Regions from separate parts of the Desulfosoma profundi genome, predicted to be linked through region 2. Evidence: riboswitches for the same ligand, from Rfam matches in the RefSeq annotation. Region 2 holds a riboswitch; each other region holds the start of a gene.
The links. Region 2 has a riboswitch for cobalamin ahead of cobT (nicotinate-nucleotide--dimethylbenzimidazole phosphoribosyltransferase). Riboswitches for the same ligand answer to the same signal wherever they lie in the genome.

Region 1 (4,207 bases), 1.3 Mb from region 2:
ACAGGTTTTTTGAGGAAGCCCTTCCTGCCGTGTGGGGCGACGAAAAGGTTCTGGTGCCGGCCTTTGACATCTCCGAAACGGAAGACAAAATTGTGGTCAAAGCCGATCTTCCGGGAGTGGATGTGAAGGATCTGGACATCAGCATCACGGATAATGTACTGACCGTCAAGGGTGAGAAACGGCAGGAGAAAGAAGAAAAAGGCGAGTCCTACCATCGGGTGGAACGTCGATATGGGTGCTTCGCTCGTTCTTTCTCTCTGCCTGCGGAAGTGAAGTCTGAGGGGATCGAAGCGGTTTACAAAGACGGGGTCTTGCGGATCGAGATTCCCAAGGCGGAAGCTTCCCGGCCCAAGAGGATCGAGGTGAAACATTAAACTCCGGCCGAACGAAGCCCTTCGGTCTTGGTGGAAGAAAGCGGGGGAATTTTCCCCCGCTTTTTCGTTCTCTCGATCGGGCTCAGCGGGATCAGGCTGCGGCTTATGCCGTGCAGAGAACCCCTGTTGACCGAAGCGAGGTTTGATGATGAAAAATAAGCTCTGGCCGGCGTTGGCTGTATGGATGGGGGTGTGCGGTCAGGCTTTGTCTTCTGCGGCGGCTGCGGACATATCGTGCGCCGTGGTATCTCACTTTGTTCGAGTGACAGCGGCGGGGGATCGCATTGAAGGGGCCATGTTTCTCCCCAAGGGATCGGATAGGCGGCCGGGAGCTCCCTTTCCCATATTTATTTTATCCCACGGTTTTTCGAGAGATTACGGACGTCACATGGCCAATGCGGCATCCTATGCGTGTGCAGGGATCATTACCTACACACCGAATGTCGTCCCTGTGGATGAAGCGACTCTTGAAAAAGCCCACCAAATCGACAATCTCATAGATCATGTCCGCTGGCTTCGGCAAAGGGCGTCGGATCCCGGCGATCCGTTGTATGGCGTAGGCGATCCGGAGCGCATAGCTCTTGGTGGACACAGTGCAGGGGCTGCCATAAGTGTTGAGGCGGCGGTCAGAGTTCAAGGAGACGGCGCGGACATCGACGCCCTCGTGCTTTTGGATGCCGTTCCCGATCTTGAGACGCTCGAGGCGGCGGCAAAGCTGACGCCGCTTCCCGTTGTCAGCATCCGCTCCCGTCCCGGCCCGTGCAACGCCTATGGGTCGGGCAAAGCTCTTGAGGACGCCATCCCTTTCCAAGTGGAATCTTTTTTCTTCCCCTGGGCGACGCATTGCGATCCGGAATCCCCGACGGACGTTGTCTGTCGTGTGCTTTGCGGAGGGAGTTCCGAGCAGGGGAGGACCGCGTATCAGCAGCAAACGCTGGAGTTCCTCCACAGGTTGTTCTTTGGGGCAGAAGTCCCAGAGCTTTAAGACCTACAGGTTCAGGCCCATCACTTACATCTTGACAGTCGCTTCGGTCCGTGAAAAATAAGTCATGGTAGCAAGAGGTTTTCCAGCATCCCGGAACACGGTGCAAATCCGTGGCGGTCCCGCCGCTGTAATCGGGGATGAAGGGTCGCAGAGGTCCGAGGGATCGGACCGGTCACTTTCGGGGACCACCCCGAGGGGAAGGCCGCAACCCTTCAGAGGATCCGAGAGCCAGAAGACCTGCTGGAAAACAAGATGCCGGGTAACCGATGGCAAAGGAAGCCCGGAGCGAATCGGCGTGATGCGGATTGGCTCCGGGCTTTCTCTTTGGTCCGCGGTCCTTGCGCACGATGACCATTTGAAAAAACAGGAGGAAAACACAATGCCAAAAGTGGATCGGATCATTTCTTATCGTCGGCGATGTCGGAAATTGGGAGACCAGACGGGGCTGTCCCATTACATTCTGCTGACCCCCACCAAGAAAGAAAAACAGGATAAGTAAATGGAACGCCAAGTTCAACCGTCGGGCCGTATCCCTTATGCCAACACCGGCGACGGCCCGAGCTTTTCCATCCTCGATATCGGAATGCCGGACCATGTGGCCGTTGTGGAGCCCGATAGCGCCTTTTGGGCCATTGTGGAAGTCCACACGCTGGCGGAAGCTCTTTCCGGGCGCGTGCTGGAATCCTTTTTGGCACAAAGGGAGGTGTTCCAGGAGGAGATGCAGCGCCTCCGTTTTGGCTTGAAACCTTCCGCTGTCTATTTCAACCCGACGGAGCGCTGCAACTTCAATTGCACCTACTGTTACTTACCGGAAGACATGCGTCGAAACGGCCGGACGATGACGGAAGAGGAGCTGTGCCTCGCCCTCGAACGCCTTCTCGCGTATTTCGAGCGGAACGGAGAACCGGGGGTCAAACCTCAGCTCATCTTCCATGGTTCGGAACCCATGCTGGCTCGGCACGCCGTGTTCACGGCTATCGATCGCTACGGCGACCGCTTTCTTTTCGGCGTCCAGACCAATGCCACGCTCTTGGACAATGAGGCCATGGACTTCCTCACATCCCGGGGTGTGGGCATCGGCATTTCCCTGGATGCCCATGTGGCGGCCACCGCGGATGCCGTGCGGAAGAACTGGCATGGACAGGGTGCTTTTTCCCAAGTGGTGAGGGTAATGGAGCAGTTGGCGTCGTACCCGGCTTTCAACGTGATCACCACGGTGACCCGGGAAAACGTGGCGCTGCTTCCGGAACTTGTGGATTTTTACCATGACGCCGGCGTGGGTGTTGTCATGTTCAATCCGGTTCGATGCACCCGCAGCGGGGGCATGGAGCTCAAACCAAACGACGAGGTCTTGGCTGAATCGTTTTGTTCGGCGTTGGACCGGAGCTACGAACTGTTTGAGAGAACCGGACGGAAGCTCGTCGTGGCCAACTTTGCTAATGTCTTGGCGGGAGTTGTCGGCCCCACCGGACGTCGGCTGATGTGCGACATTTCTCCGTGTGGTGGAGGACGCTGCTTCTTGGCGGTGTCGGCCCACGGGGATGTGTTTCCGTGCAGTGAGTTCATCGGGTTTCCCGAGTATCGGGGAGGGAATCTTTTCCGGGACGATGTGGAAACTCTTTTGGAGAGCCGTCCTTTCCAGGCGGTGACTTCCAGGATTGTGGAAAAGATCGAACCGTGTCGGCGGTGCGCCATTCGGCACTTCTGCGGGGCGCCCTGTCCTGCAGAGGTCCAGGCGGTCGAAGGTCGACTCGATGCCCCCAGTCCCTATTGCCGTTTTTATGAAGAGCAGGTGCGCTACGCTTTCCGGGTCATCGCCCATGGGCGGGAAGCGGCGTATCTATGGGACGGGTGGGATAAGGAAACCGAAGAGACGTATCGGTGCGCTTGATCGTGCAAGGTGCCGCGGACTTTCAATGAAGCCGGGGCCCCGCACGTGCGGGGCCCCGGCCGTCCTTCTATTGCCAACTGGCCACGTCGGCGTTTTCTCCTTCTCCGCCTTCTTGACCGTCGGCACCCAAGGAATAGAGATCGTAGTCTCCGTGTTGCCCAGGAGCGCGGTAAACATAGTCCCGACCCCAGGGGTCCTTAGGGACGTCTTTGGGAAGATACGGCCCATCCCACGTGTCAAAACCCGGGTTCACACGCAGTGCCCGGAGACCTTGCTCCGTGGTCGGGTACCGGCCCACATCCAAGCGATAGGCATCCAAAGCTGTGCCGAGCAGGGCGATCTGGGCCTTGGCGGCTTTGATTTTGGATGTGCCCACCTTTTGAAACATTTTGGGAGCCACCAAAGCGGCCAACAAACCCAGAATGACCATGACGATCAAAAGCTCGATCAGCGTGAATCCACGACCGTTTTTCTTCCAGATCCGTTCTGTCTGCTTATGTTTTTCCCTCTTCATGCGCATTGTCAGCCTCGTCTGTGGTGATGAAAAGCCCGGACTCCTCCCCAAACCCTTTGGTACCGCCGGGGATGCCCCAGCCGCCGTTGGAGCGTAAAGTCTTCCGGCTTATCTGTCAACTCCCGGGTCTGTGCGGCATCGGCGACAACCGGTCCGAACCGATTGGCCCACCCAGCCCTCTCGAGACATGACTTGGGAAACACCAAGAGGCCGTCCCTGAGATCCAGCCAGGGCGCGAGGGCCCGATTCGTCCGAAAGGACCGTTTGTCCGCCATCACCCTGGAGGTCTCCCTAGATCCGCCAGGGCGGCCGGTTGCCACGAGAACATGCCTCAAAAGCCACAGAGGGTGCGGGTGCGCTTTTGGATAAGCTCAGCCGGAAGTCCTGACGATCTGGACCTGAAGTCCTAGACCTCTTAAGGATTTTGCGACCCTTGGGGGATA
Region 2 (4,207 bases):
TGCGAGTAAAGGCCTAGGCGGCATGAGACAAGCCGTAAGGACGAACAGCGTTCGGCCTGCCGGCGATTCCCAGAAGATCAGATGAGGAGGACGAAGAGAAATGTTTAAAGTGACAGTCGATAAGAACAAATGCACCGGCGACGGCGAATGTGTGGACGTGTGCCCGGTGGATGTCTACGAGCTCGTAGACGGCAAGGCCGAGCCTGTGAATGAAGACGAGTGCCTTGGCTGCGAGAGCTGCGTTGAGGTGTGCGAAAGCGATGCGATCACGGTGGAAGAGGTCTAAAAAACCAACTCCGCGGCAGAAAAGGCTGTAAGAAGAAGCCCGGGGGCCTCGCCCCCGGGCTTTTTTTATGATTTATACACGCGAGAGGATCGCTGGAGTCAATGCCCTGAGGGGACGGTCTCAGGGATGCCGTGGGGATTTTGATGAAAACGTTCCAACGTCTCGGCGGCGACAGCGCACAGGTGTAGCACGGGGACCATCAAAGGCGGCATGGCGAGGCGTCTCCGACAGCGACGTGTGCGACGGCCCAGCATAAAAAAGCTAGGGACGCGCCATGAGCGACGCGTCCCTAGCCGGGGTCGAACTCTGTGAGAGTCGATCAGGGATTGTTTTCGGTCCGTCTCGCTGAGGAAGAGTTGTCCACCGAAAGGCACCGGCGGCGCTCTCAGCTTTTTTCTCCCTCTTTCTTGGGATGGCACTGGACGCAGGTCGTCGGAGCGTTCGACTGTGGGTTTTGCGCTTTCAGCTTCTTGTGGCACTCTTGGCAGTTGGCATGCATGGCCAGCTTCAAATTCAGTTTTTGCTGTTCGGGGGGCAGCTTCTTCTCGCCCTCAATGGTCGGTTCGTTGTGGCATTCTTCGCACTTCTGAACGGGATCCCCCTGTTTCCAAACGTTTTTGCCGCCCTCGTACTTGTGGTGGCAATCCGCACACGCGATCTTATAGTCCTCGGCGTGCTTCTTGTGGGTGAACTGGACATTGGCCTTCGTATGCTGCGGCCACAGCTTGGAGTTCATAGTGATAACGTCCGGAGCATCGGCGGCCACGGCCACGAGGGACCCGACCAAAAGACCGACGGCCACAAAGACTAGCGGCACTAAGCTACGCTTTCCTTTCACTGTGTCACCTCCTCTCGTTGTCAGCGATTGAGTTTGTGATTCCCTTCACGGCCGCGATTATAGTGAGCTGGTTTCTCGGCCGTCAAGGCTTTTAAGATCGAAATCGACACTTGACAGTGCGTCAACTCCTTGAGCTATACTCCACAAAACAACGAGGGGCGGCAGGGCACGGGCAAGGAGGTGCGTTATGCTCTTTATGGCTATTTTCAGTTATGCGCCGGAAGATCGTGACCGCGTGATCCAGCGCACGGAACAGATCCCCGAAGTTCCAGGAACAAGCCTGAAAGGGGAATGGTTCGACGTGACAGGCCACCGGGTTTTCCGACTTTTTGAAGCCGAAGATGAAGCGCATTTGGCGGCCGCTGTGTTTCAGTGGACGGATTTGGGTGTTGCGGAGGTCGTTCCGGTGATGGAGACGAAAAAGGCGCTCAAGCTGCTGCGCCGTACCTCGAAAAAGCCATAAGCCGAGAGCCCCGTAACTTGGAGGGTCAGGTCCGAGATGGTGCCCCGGGGACGGCGGGGAGAATAGGGAAGGCGGTGCGATACCGCCACGCGAGGCCGGCGCTGTGAGCGGGGATGAAATCCCGGAGTCAACCACTGCTCCGCCGAGGGGAGCGGGAAGGTCGGGAGAGTAAAGGGAGCCGCGAGTCAGAAGACCTGCCATCCGGACGAAGCGCAGACCGAACGTTTGCTTCTGCCTGGAAGTGAGCCTTCGAGGTCTTGGGACCTCGAAGGCTTTTTTTGTGAACCAAAACCCCTAAGACTCAGGAGGCGATTGCTCATGGAGGATGAACTCCAACGCATCATGAAAAGCATTGGCCCGGTGGATTCGCATTGGGAAATGAAATCGTGGGAGCGGTTGCGATCTCAAATTCGTCCGCGCGGGTCCCTCGGGCGCTTAGAAGAAATGGCGGCTCGGCTGGGTGCCATCACGAGAAGCTTAGCACCGGACGTTTCCAAGAAAATCATTTTCACCATGGCCGGGGATCACGGCGTGGCCGAGGAAGGGGTCAGCGCCTATCCTCAGGAAGTGACGGCTCAGATGGTTTACAGCTTTGTGCGAGGATGGGCCTCCATAAATGTTCTTGCGGATCATGTGGGGGCTGACGTCCGGGTGGTGGATTTCGGCGTGGCCTCGGATCTTCCTGAAGACTGGGGTGTCATTCGCCGGAAGATCGCGAAAGGCACACGCAATATGACACGCGGTCCGGCGATGGAGCGGGAGGAAGCTGTCCGCGGGATTGTGGAAGGAGCTCGCCTTGTCACGGCCGCCGTCCAGGAGGAAGGCTACCGTCTCATCGGCACAGGAGACATGGGTATCGCCAACACGACGCCGTCCACGGCCATTGTGGCGGCCTTCAGCGGAAAGTCTGTGGCCGAACTCACCGGCCGAGGGACGGGTATCGACGACGCCGCGTGGGCTCGAAAGGTGCGAGCTGTGGAAAAGGCTTTGAACGTCAATCAACCCGATCCACGGGATCCCGTGGACGTGTTGGCCAAGGTCGGGGGATATGAGATCGCCGGGCTTGCCGGAGCGGTCCTCGGGGCCTCAGTGGCCCGCGTTCCTGTGGTGTGTGACGGTTTCATAGCGACCGCCGGGGCCCTCATCGCCTGTCGGCTTGTTCCCCAAGCCCGGGATTACCTGTTTGTGTCCCATCGAAGCCAGGAAATCGGCCACTCCACCATGATTGACCTTCTGGGCCTTGCGCCCCTCTTGGATCTGTCCATGCGGTTGGGCGAGGGGACCGGAGCGGCTTTGGCCATGAGTCTGGTGGAAGCTTCAGCAAGGGTCCTACGGGATATCAAGACGTTCGCGGAGGCTGGTGTCACGGATACCGGTCATTAACGTTTTTTCGATGGATCCGGATCTCCAGCCAGGTGCCTAATGGTCCACGCGCACCAAAGATCCCCCGGTGATTTGCAGAATGGGATAGGTCCGCTCCATGTGTCCGTCGGGAGCAAACCGCATGGGGCCCAAGGGGCCGTTAGGTAGCTCGAGCTGGAGGAGCCATTGTCTGAGCCGCATGCGATCCGGGCGGCCTTCCTTGAGGACCTGTTCCCGGGCCTGCAAGACGAGCAGAGTGGCGCTGTAGGCCTGGGCGGCTAAGAAGTCGGGATCTTCCGCGTAGGTCTCGCGGTAATCCTTCACGAATGCTTCCTGGACCGGATCCGGCGTTCCTGAAGCATCTCTTTGGAAGGCCGACGGAAACAGGGCTCCCTCCAAATAGACACCGCCCGCGGACACCAAGGATTTTTCCTCCCAAAGGTTTGTGCCCAGAAGCGTCACGCCGACAACGCCGTAATAAGGCAGTTGTGGAGCGATCAAAGCAATGGTTTGGGCGGCGTCCGGGATAAAGACGGCGTCGAGGGTGGCTTCCGCTCCGCCGCCGTAGTCTTTGGGAGCGTACTGAGCTAGTGCTTGGAGAGGGCCTTTAAAATCCGTCGTTCCCGGCGGGTAGGATGATTCCACCAGCACCTTGCCACCGAGTTCCGGAACCTTTTGGACAAAGAGGTCTTTCAAGGCCCGCCCGTACGGTTCCTCGGGATAAAGCACGCCGAAGTTTTGGAATCCGCGGACATGACGACAGTAAGCCAGCAAAGCCCCGATCATGTCCTGGTGGTCCACAAAGGCGTGAAGAAGGAAAGGGGCAGGCGAGCTGACTCGGCGCTTCTCTGTGAAACTGATTACAGGGATTCCGTACTCATTGGCCAAGGGCATGATGGCTTCGGCGCTTTTGTGGCTCAGCGGTCCGAGAACAGCGAAGACCTTTTCTTCCTTGACCAACTGGTTCAATGCATTGACTGCCACATCGGGGTTGGCTTGCGTGTCCGCGAGAATCAACCGGGCCGGCGACCCGCGGAACATTTTTTCCCAATGTTTGAGGGCGAGAGCCAACCCCTTGACCACCCGCCGGCCATGGGCGCTGTGCGGGCCGCTCAAAGGCACCATACATCCGATGCGATGAGGATCCGCCGGGGGAAGCGGCCCCATGACACCGCGAAGCTCTTCCTCAATACTTCGGGTTACAGGGTGTTGCGGGTACTGGGACATCAGCCGCATCAAGGCGTCTCGACGACCTGTG
Region 3 (4,207 bases), 1.7 Mb from region 2:
TTGGCGCCTTCCGGCCTGTGTGGGGATAGCGCACGTCCATGATCCCCTCTTTGGGAAATTACGGGAAGTGGTCGCACCGGATCACGCCCTGCCTCACGATCTGCTGCCTTCCGCCGCCTCGGTCATCGTGTTTTTTCTCCCTTTCCGCGAAGACCTCGCAAGGGAAAACCGGCGCGAATTTCCGTATGCCTCTCGATCTTGGGCCGAAGCCTACGTCGCCACAAACACTCTTATTTCGGAAATCTGCTCGGCCGTTCAAAAGCATCTGGCCGAGCAAGGCCATGAATGCGCCGTCACACCGGCGACGCACAATTTCGACGAGAAACGCCTCGTGAGCCGGTGGTCTCACAAGCATCTCGGCTATATCGCCGGCCTCGGCACATTCGGCCTCCATCATCAGCTCATCACGGCGCAGGGTTCTTGCGGGCGTCTCGGAAGCCTGGTCACCTCAAAACCCATGGAACCGACGCCTCGCCCTGGAGAGGAACACTGTCTGGCCAAACGCGGCCATGCCTGCATGGCGTGTATCCACCGGTGCACCTATGGCGCCCTCACAATGGAGGGTTTCGATCGCCATCAGTGCTACGCTCAACTGTTGGCCACCGACCGCCACTTCACCGATCTGCCTCTTGTGGATGTGTGCGGCAAATGCGTGGCCGATGTCCCTTGCAGTTACGGGATTCCTAGGGCCTCTACTGCCGAGCGCAAGTGACGGATCCAGATGTCCACCACGGCCGGGATCTCCCCCATGCCGCGAAACACGGGGACCGCCGTCATCCCCTTGGCCTTGAGTTGTGACTTCCAACTGTCCGGATCTTCGCCCGCCATATCGTTTCGAGCATGATCCCCGGCAACCACCATGAAGGGCATCAAGTAGGCTTTCTTGACCCGTTTACTCTCAAGCACGGCGAGCACGTCCTCAAACCGGGGGAATCCATCCACAGTGGCCAGGAACATCTGTCTGTCATGCTTCTGGAAGTAGGCATCCATGGCGGTGTAGATGGCATCGGCCGGGTGATGCTCACTCCCGTGCCCCATAAAAATCACCGCGTCTTCGGGCCGACGCTCTCGGGGAACACTTTCCGCCATGGCCTGGACCACTTCCGTCATATCTTCAGCGGAAGAGAGCAACGGGCGAGCGAATGTCACTTTTTGGAAGCCTCCCACCATCTGCGCGAAAAGGCGACCGTTCGTGTATAAATCATGGAATTCGGCCCCGGGAATGACGTGCAAGGACAGGACCGCCACATGGGTGTAATTGTCTTCCATGAGCTTGGCCAAGGCGGTTTCCGGGGAGTCGATGGTTTTCCCTTGAGCGCGGAGTTTTGTGCGGATGATGGAAGACGTGTACGCCCAGCGCCTTTCCATGTGAGGAAAAGCCTCTCCAATGCGTTGATCGACAATGTCGTAGGCCTTTTGGGCTTCGGGCACACTAGTTCCGAACGCTACCACAAGAATGGCCGGTTTGGGCCCACGCGTCGGTGCATGCTTTGCCATCGCCTGTTTTCCCCCCAAGGTTCCGAAAAAGAGAATGACGACCCCCAAGAGACCGAGAAGAACGTATCGCTTATTCTCGAAACGCCGCACCATAAACGATTCCTCCCTGTGATTGGAAGACAAAGCCGAGCTCGCAGAACATCTCCCGTTTCAGCCACAAATGCGTAGGGGGGGTCCGAGAAGGGTCATGCCTTGCTCGCTGTCCACCCGCGCTCGCACACAAAGGATTTCCTGCATGCCCCGGGTGAGCATCCTCCACCAGTTTTCGGCGACCTCGAATTCGCTTCGGGCGACACCCACAGCATGAGCGCCGAAGCGATCCATGCAGGCATAAGCGCCCCAACTGTCTTCCTGCAATTCTCCACCGCCGGTCACATAGACAATCAGACCTCTTTTCATGATGATCCTCCGGTTTAGGGGCACCCGGGAACACGGCTCGGTGCTCCCGGGCGGTTAAAGGGTGAAAGGAACGATGAGGAGGGTGGTGCCGGGAAAAGAGTGGGCCGCCCTTTTCCCAAAAAAAAATCCTTGGAGCCGCCGGCTCCAAGGATTGCACCCAGTTTCACTTCGTCCTCGCGGTGGAAACGTCTCGGCATTCACCGTGCCGCGTTTCCCAACGGTCAGGCAGGTCTTCTGGCTTACGGATCCTCCGGTGGCCTGTACCTTCCCAGCGACTTTGGGTCACCAGTGGCTTCTTCTCAGGCACCGTCCCCGTTCACAGCGGCGGGACCGCTCCCGATTTACACGGGATTCCCTTTTAAGCAGCAAGCACCTGACCGCTCAAAGTAAAATTTCACTCTTCCGCTAGCGCGGAAGACCAGATCTTGTCAAGAGAAAACTTTTTCTCCCTCTTAAGCCTTTCGTCTGAGAGATGGTGTCGTGCAGGGCGCCGCGCCCTATGGACAGGGATCTTTCCCCGAAAGCTTCGGGGGCCGCCGCACACGCCGCATTCTCTTTTTCTAGGCACCGACGTTCCCCAAAACGGTCCCGTACCCTCCGCACGGCAGCGGCCATCCCGCTCATGGCTCCTCAACGGCTTTGCCCACGACCATCTCCACCCCATCCGCTCGATCCTCAACTTCCATCACAATACCGCCGTGGTGGGCGATGACGCGTTCCATTTTCGGTTTTTGTTCGGTGGTGAGACGAATTCGAAACCGTTGTCCTGGACGTAAAAAGCGCAGACGTAAACTTACGTCGAGAAATCCTGCTCAACAATCGTCCCGGTAATCGGCTACGGAGCCGTCATCCCAGGGAGGTTCTTTCCTGGAGCGGTTCTGGTTCATGAAATTCCCATCTCGCCTTGACACAGCTCGTGTTTTCCTTCACATTAGCCGGGCAAGGGAAAGTCGAAGCTTTCCGATCGAAGGCCCAAATCCGAAGGGCTCACGGCCCCTCAGCCCAATCCTCGGTCACGAAGACCTCATGAAAAATCCCCTGAACGTTATCGTACGAGAATTGACAGATTAGAGGAGGTTGCCATGAGACACCAGGTTTTCATTCAGGTCTTCGTCACCAGCATCCTTTGCGCGCTCCTTTGCGCCCACCCCGCCGTGGCCCATTTCGGCCTCATCCTCCCCTCCGACGACATCGTCACGTCGGAAGATCCGAAGACCCTGACCGTTCAGGCTAAATTCCTGCACCCCATGGAAGGCCAATACATGGAGATGGAAAAGCCCAAACGGTTCGGTTTTGTTCACAAGGGCCGGAAAACGGACCTTACGCCATCCCTGCAGCCCCGTAAAGGACGATCTGCCGATCAGGATCGCGAGTTGACCTACTGGGAAGCCAGTTACAAGATCCAAAAACCCGGCGACTACGTCTTCTTCCTCGAGCCGGCCCCGTATTGGGAGCCGGCGGAAGACAAGTTTATTGTGCATTACACGAAAGTCTGCGTCCAGGCATTGGGGTTGGAAGAAGGCTGGGACACGCCTGTCGGGCTGGAAACGGAAATCGTGCCGCTGACGAGGCCGTACGGATTGTGGACGGGGAATGTTTTTACCGGGCGCGTGCTTCTTAAGGGGAAACCCGTCCCGTATGCCGAAGTGGAAGTAGAATACCTCAATGAATCGCCCGATAATCCATCCAAGGTGGCCGCCCCTTCCGATCCGTACGTGACTCAGGTGGTCAAAGCCGATGGAAACGGCGTCTTCACCTATGCCATGCCTCGGGCCGGCTGGTGGGGCTTTGCGGCCCTCAGTGAAGCCTCTTGGAAGCTGAAGAAAAATGGAACGCCGAAGCCTGTGGAAATCGGTGGCGTTATCTGGGTGCACACCACCGACATGAAGTGATCCCCACACATGGGAGAATAACATGGGCCGACACCACCACGATCCCCCGAACCATCACGCCCGTCATGATGACCATCCGCATCACGGCCACGGCCATCATCACGGTCATGATCATGGACCACACTCGCCTCCTCGAGGGGAAGCTCCTATGGAGGAGCCTCCCGCTCCGGTCCTCTCCACGAAGGACAAGCTGGCTAAGATCCTTGACCACTGGATCCATCACAATAAGGACCACGAGGTGTCGTATCGCCAGTGGGCGCAGAGGGCCCGATCTGAAGGCTTCCTGGAAGTGGCCGAAGCGTTGGAAACCGTCGCACAACGATCCGCGGAATTGAATGACCTGCTGGAGCACGCAAGGCAACACCTTCCCTCGTGACCCCGGACACTACCGAGGAGGATTCCCATGGCGCAGGAATGGT
Region 4 (4,207 bases), 1.5 Mb from region 2:
AAGCGGACATCGTCATCACGGCTGTCGGCGTCCGACCCAACAGCGCGTTGGCCCGGCAAGCCGGCTTGCTCGTCTCCAGCCGAGGCGCCATCGTGGTCAATCAGCGCCTCCAGACCTCCGATCCATGCATTTACGCCGGGGGTGACTGCATCGAAGTCATGCACCTGGTGACGGGCAAGCCTTTTCACTTCCCCCAAGGGTCCCTGGCCAACCGCCAAGGGCGCATCATCGGGACGAACATCGCCGGCGGTTGTGCGCGGTTCGAAGGCTCTGTCGGCTCTTTTGCCGTCAAGATTTTTGATCTGGCGGTGGCGACGGCGGGCATTTCCCGAAAGACCGCCACAGAGGAGGGCTACGATGCGATCCAGGCTTTGGTCATTCAAGCCGACCGGGCGCACTTCTATCCGACCCAAGATCTCATGACCTTGGCCCTCGTGGTGGACCGTAAGACTCGGAGGATTCTCGGCATCCAGGGGGTCAGCCGAAACGGCGACGCGCTCGTCGGCCGCATCAACGCCGTGGCGGCTCTTTTGGCCCGTCGCGGAACGGTCGAGGATTTGTCCAACCTCGAAGTCGCCTACACGCCTCCCTTCGCCGCAGCTATGGACATTGTGAACGCCTTGGGAAACACCGCGGAAAACATCCTGGACGGCTACAACGTGACGGCGGACCCCGACGATTTCGAAACCTGCTTTCTTCAGGACGGCGGCCCGGACGTGGTCTGCCTCGATGTGCGCGGCCCCCGAAACGCCGCACCTTTTGTTCAAGCCTTCGGAGACCGTTGGCTGAACATCCCTCAGGAAACCTTGACCGAGAGGCTCGATGCCGTCCCCAGAAACAAGCGGCTCTTCGTCGTATGCAATTCCGGGGTGCGCTCCTACGAAGCGTTGCTCCAGTTGCGCGCGGCCGGGATCATGAACGCGGTGAACGTTCAAGGGGGGGTCGCGGCCATCAAGAAGACAGGGATGATTCGTTTGGAAGACCGTGAACATCAGGACGGCTGAGCCTGTCTCGGCGAACCCCTGTCCCACAGCAGGCCCCCGGTCTCGGGAAAACCTTTCCGCACCCCCGGAAAAACGGGGGATGACTGCGTCACGGGTGAGGACGCCGCGTCCAGGGCGCCCGACGAAGACATCTCCGGCCGGCCGGATGCGGCGTCCGATCTTCCCCGGGGGCATGTGGATGGCCCGAGACGAGGGGCGTCGGCGAGGGCTCATCGTTTGAAAGCGGCCCACGGAAAACGGTTCAGCGCGCCGTGGCTGGGGCTGAGGACATGGGAGTGCCGTTCCACTATTGACGGTCCCACAGCTTTGCTCTACAAGAGCGGCAAGGCATTGTTCTCTGACAAGACGGAGGGGTCAGGTACCCGAATGCGGGTTCAAAAGGGAAGACGGTGGAATTCCGTCGCGGTCCCGCCGCTGTGAACGGGGACGAAGGCCGAGAATCCCACTGTCCCATGACCATGGGATGGGAAGGGCGGCCATGAGGATGATCCGTGAGCCAGAAGACCTGCCTGACGCCATGAGGGAAGAGATGCCGATGGCAAAGGCCTCTCCCCGCGGATGGACTTCGTGGAATGGGTCCTGACGCGAACATGGGGATGAAGGAAACAGGGTGCAATCCTTGGAACGAGAAAGTTCCAAGGATTTTTTTGTTGCTCAGGAGCGGCGGCGTATGAAGGGGGCACACGAAGAACCGAACGATGGGCCGGCTGCGCTCGTTTCGGCGGGAAAGGCTATCGAAGAGGAAAGTTTTCGCATCATCGATGCGGAAATGGGGCCGCACAGTTTTCCTGGGGATCAGTGGTCCATCGTCCGCCGGGTGATCCATACAACGGGGGACTTTGAATTCGCGAAGCTTATCCGCATTCATGAACGGGCGGTCGAGGAGGGATGCGCCGCGGTGCGGCGGGGGGTTCCCATCTTTGTGGACACGCGGATGATTCTCGTGGGGCTCTCCGCAACGCGACTCGGCTGGTTCGGCAACGCCGTCCAGGTCCCGGCATCGGACCCCGACTCCCAAGGCGCGGCGGAAAAGGACGGCCTTACCCGTTCCGCCGCCGCTTTTCGCCGCATTGGACCACAACTCCATGGAGCCGTCGTGGCCATCGGAAACGCCCCGACGGCCCTGTTGGAAACCCTCCGCCTCATTGCGCAGGAGGACATCCGCCCGGCGTTGGTCGTCGGCGTCCCCGTGGGCTTTGTGCAGGCGGATACGGCGAAGCAGGCCTTGTGGCAATGCCGGGAGGTGCCGTCCATCACCGTGCTCGGCCGCAAAGGGGGAAGCCCTGTGGCCGTGGCCATCCTCCATGCTCTCTTGGAATTGGCCCGTGGTTCAGGCCGTCATGAAAATGAGCGATCGTGAACGGTCAGTCTTCCGGCAGGCCGGCCATTTCCGGCGTCAGCTTTAACGAGAAAGGAAGATCCCCATGCTGGGAACTCTTTACGGCATCGGTGTGGGTCCCGGAGACCCGGACTTGCTCACCCTCAAGGCAGTGAAAGTCCTCGGCCGTGTCGGACATGTGTTTGCCGCGTCGTCGTCATCCAACGATTACAGCCTGGCCCTGGAGATCGTCCGGGAGCATCTTCCCGAAGGCGTCCCCGTGGATTTCTTGGATTTTCCCATGACCTTCAACAAGAACCGCCTGGAAGAGGCCTGGCGGACCAATTGCGACACGGTGGCGGCACGGCTCATTGCGGGCGTGAACGTGGCTTTCCTGACCTTGGGCGATCCGATGACGTTCAGCACATTCATTTATCTTTTGCGAAAGATTCGTCATCGTCTGCTCTCGGTCCCCGTGGAGATCGTCCCGGGGATCACATCCTACCAGGCGGCGGCGGCCTGCGCCGGGGTCGCTTTGGCGGAGGCCGAAGAAACCCTGACGGTCATCTCCGGGGCCAAGGGGGGGAACGGCTCCCCGAGGTCCTTCCATTCTCCGACAACGTGGTCCTCATGAAAACCTATAAGCAGTTCCCTCAAATCCTCCAGCAGATCCGGAATCTGGGATTGGAAGATTCCGTGTGCTTTGTGAGCCGATGCGGCTTGGAGGGCCAGGTGGTGGTCAGGGACTTCCACGCGTTACAGAACCTTTCCCCCCACTACTTGTCCCTTCTCATCGTCAAGAAACCCGGCCGGTCGACGGCAGCCCATGGGGAATAGTCCGGTGGCCCCCGCACAAGCGCACCCCACGGCGGATCTTTCCATGCCCCGCGATCCGGGCCTCGCCGCTTCTGTTCCGCCCCTGTCCCAGAGGCAGCGGCGGAGGCGGCGTTTCTTCTGGGCCGCGGTGTTCTGTGTTCTTCCGACCATTTCCGTCTTCTGCGTCAGCGTGGGACCCTTTCCCATAGACGCCGGTGCCCTGTGGCGCGCCGTCAGCCCTTTGCTTTCTTCGTCTTCCCCCAACCCCGGAACTGCAGATGCCGCCACGGCCCAATACATCCTCGTCCACCTCCGGTTGGCCCGAGTGGTCCTGGCCATGGTCGTGGGGGCCGCCTTGGCGCTTTCCGGCACCGTCTATCAGGGCATTCTGCTCAATCCCCTGGCCGACCCTTTCACCTTGGGCGTCTCCACCGGGGCGGCTTTCGGGGCGTCGGTGACCATCCTCTTCGGGTGGGCGTCCTGGAAGCTGGCGGGCATGAGTCTGCTGCCGGTGGCGGCCTTCGGGGGTGCCGTCGGGGCCCTGAGCGTGGTGATGCTCCTGGGCCGACTTCAGGGCAAGATCCATCCCACCACCTTGGTTCTCGGCGGGATCATTGTCTCCACATTCCTGTCGGCCTGCATCAGCCTGCTCAAGAGCCTTCACGAAGAATCCCTCTCGACCATCGTGTTTTGGATCATGGGCAGCCTGGCAGGGCGGAGCTGGCGTCATGTGCTCGCCGTGACCCCGTATCTGCTCGTCGGCTCCTGGATCATTTTTGTGTACGCCCGGGAATTGGACCTTTTGGCCCTTGGAGACGCCGTGGCTTTTCAAAGCGGGGTGGCCACGGAAACCGTGCGTCGACGTCTTCTGGCGGCGGCTTCCCTGGTGGCGGCCGCCGCTGTGGCCGTCAGCGGTGTCGTGGGATTCGTCGGGTTGGTGGTGCCCCATGTGGCCCGCCTGTGTCTCGGGCCCGCCCATAGGCACCTCCTGCCCGCCTCCATGATCCTCGGCGCCCTGCTCACGCTGATCTCGGACACCCTCGCCCGAACGATACTTTCCGGCGGGCGG

Region 1: another riboswitch for cobalamin. It lies ahead of cbpB (peptide-modifying radical SAM enzyme CbpB); the one in region 2 lies ahead of cobT (nicotinate-nucleotide--dimethylbenzimidazole phosphoribosyltransferase).
Region 3: another riboswitch for cobalamin. It lies ahead of ACZ5K9_RS02330 (hypothetical protein); the one in region 2 lies ahead of cobT (nicotinate-nucleotide--dimethylbenzimidazole phosphoribosyltransferase).
Region 4: another riboswitch for cobalamin. It lies ahead of ACZ5K9_RS05310 (precorrin-8X methylmutase); the one in region 2 lies ahead of cobT (nicotinate-nucleotide--dimethylbenzimidazole phosphoribosyltransferase).

The regions. Positions count from the first base shown of each region.
Region 1 is NZ_AP042420.1:183,980-188,186, reverse strand. Features, by position in the region: gene ACZ5K9_RS00750 (Hsp20/alpha crystallin family protein) at 1-374, shown strand, start outside; gene ACZ5K9_RS00745 (alpha/beta hydrolase family protein) at 520-1,359, shown strand; cobalamin riboswitch at 1,387-1,618, shown strand; gene cbpB (peptide-modifying radical SAM enzyme CbpB) at 1,859-3,250, shown strand; gene gspG (type II secretion system major pseudopilin GspG) at 3,318-3,770, opposite strand; gene ACZ5K9_RS00730 (hypothetical protein) at 4,180-4,207, opposite strand, start outside.
Region 2 is NZ_AP042420.1:2,660,230-2,664,436, forward strand. Features, by position in the region: gene ACZ5K9_RS11510 (ferredoxin) at 101-286, shown strand; gene ACZ5K9_RS11515 (cytochrome c3 family protein) at 672-1,124, opposite strand; gene ACZ5K9_RS11520 (DUF3303 domain-containing protein) at 1,312-1,587, shown strand; cobalamin riboswitch at 1,623-1,789, shown strand; gene cobT (nicotinate-nucleotide--dimethylbenzimidazole phosphoribosyltransferase) at 1,906-2,970, shown strand; gene ACZ5K9_RS11530 (penicillin-binding protein activator) at 3,007-4,207, opposite strand, start outside.
Region 3 is NZ_AP042420.1:530,307-534,513, forward strand. Features, by position in the region: gene ACZ5K9_RS02320 (4Fe-4S binding protein) at 1-712, shown strand, start outside; gene ACZ5K9_RS02325 (sirohydrochlorin cobaltochelatase) at 673-1,590, opposite strand; gene ACZ5K9_RS02330 (hypothetical protein) at 1,648-1,896, opposite strand; cobalamin riboswitch at 2,104-2,288, opposite strand; gene ACZ5K9_RS02335 (DUF4198 domain-containing protein) at 2,979-3,788, shown strand; gene ACZ5K9_RS02340 (DUF8180 domain-containing protein) at 3,937-4,164, shown strand; gene ACZ5K9_RS02345 (molybdopterin-containing oxidoreductase family protein) at 4,192-4,207, shown strand, end outside.
Region 4 is NZ_AP042420.1:1,207,872-1,212,078, forward strand. Features, by position in the region: gene ACZ5K9_RS05305 (FAD-dependent oxidoreductase) at 1-1,004, shown strand, start outside; cobalamin riboswitch at 1,344-1,531, shown strand; gene ACZ5K9_RS05310 (precorrin-8X methylmutase) at 1,675-2,364, shown strand; gene ACZ5K9_RS05315 (SAM-dependent methyltransferase) at 2,429-2,956, shown strand; gene ACZ5K9_RS05320 (hypothetical protein) at 2,953-3,159, shown strand; gene ACZ5K9_RS05325 (FecCD family ABC transporter permease) at 3,164-4,207, shown strand, end outside.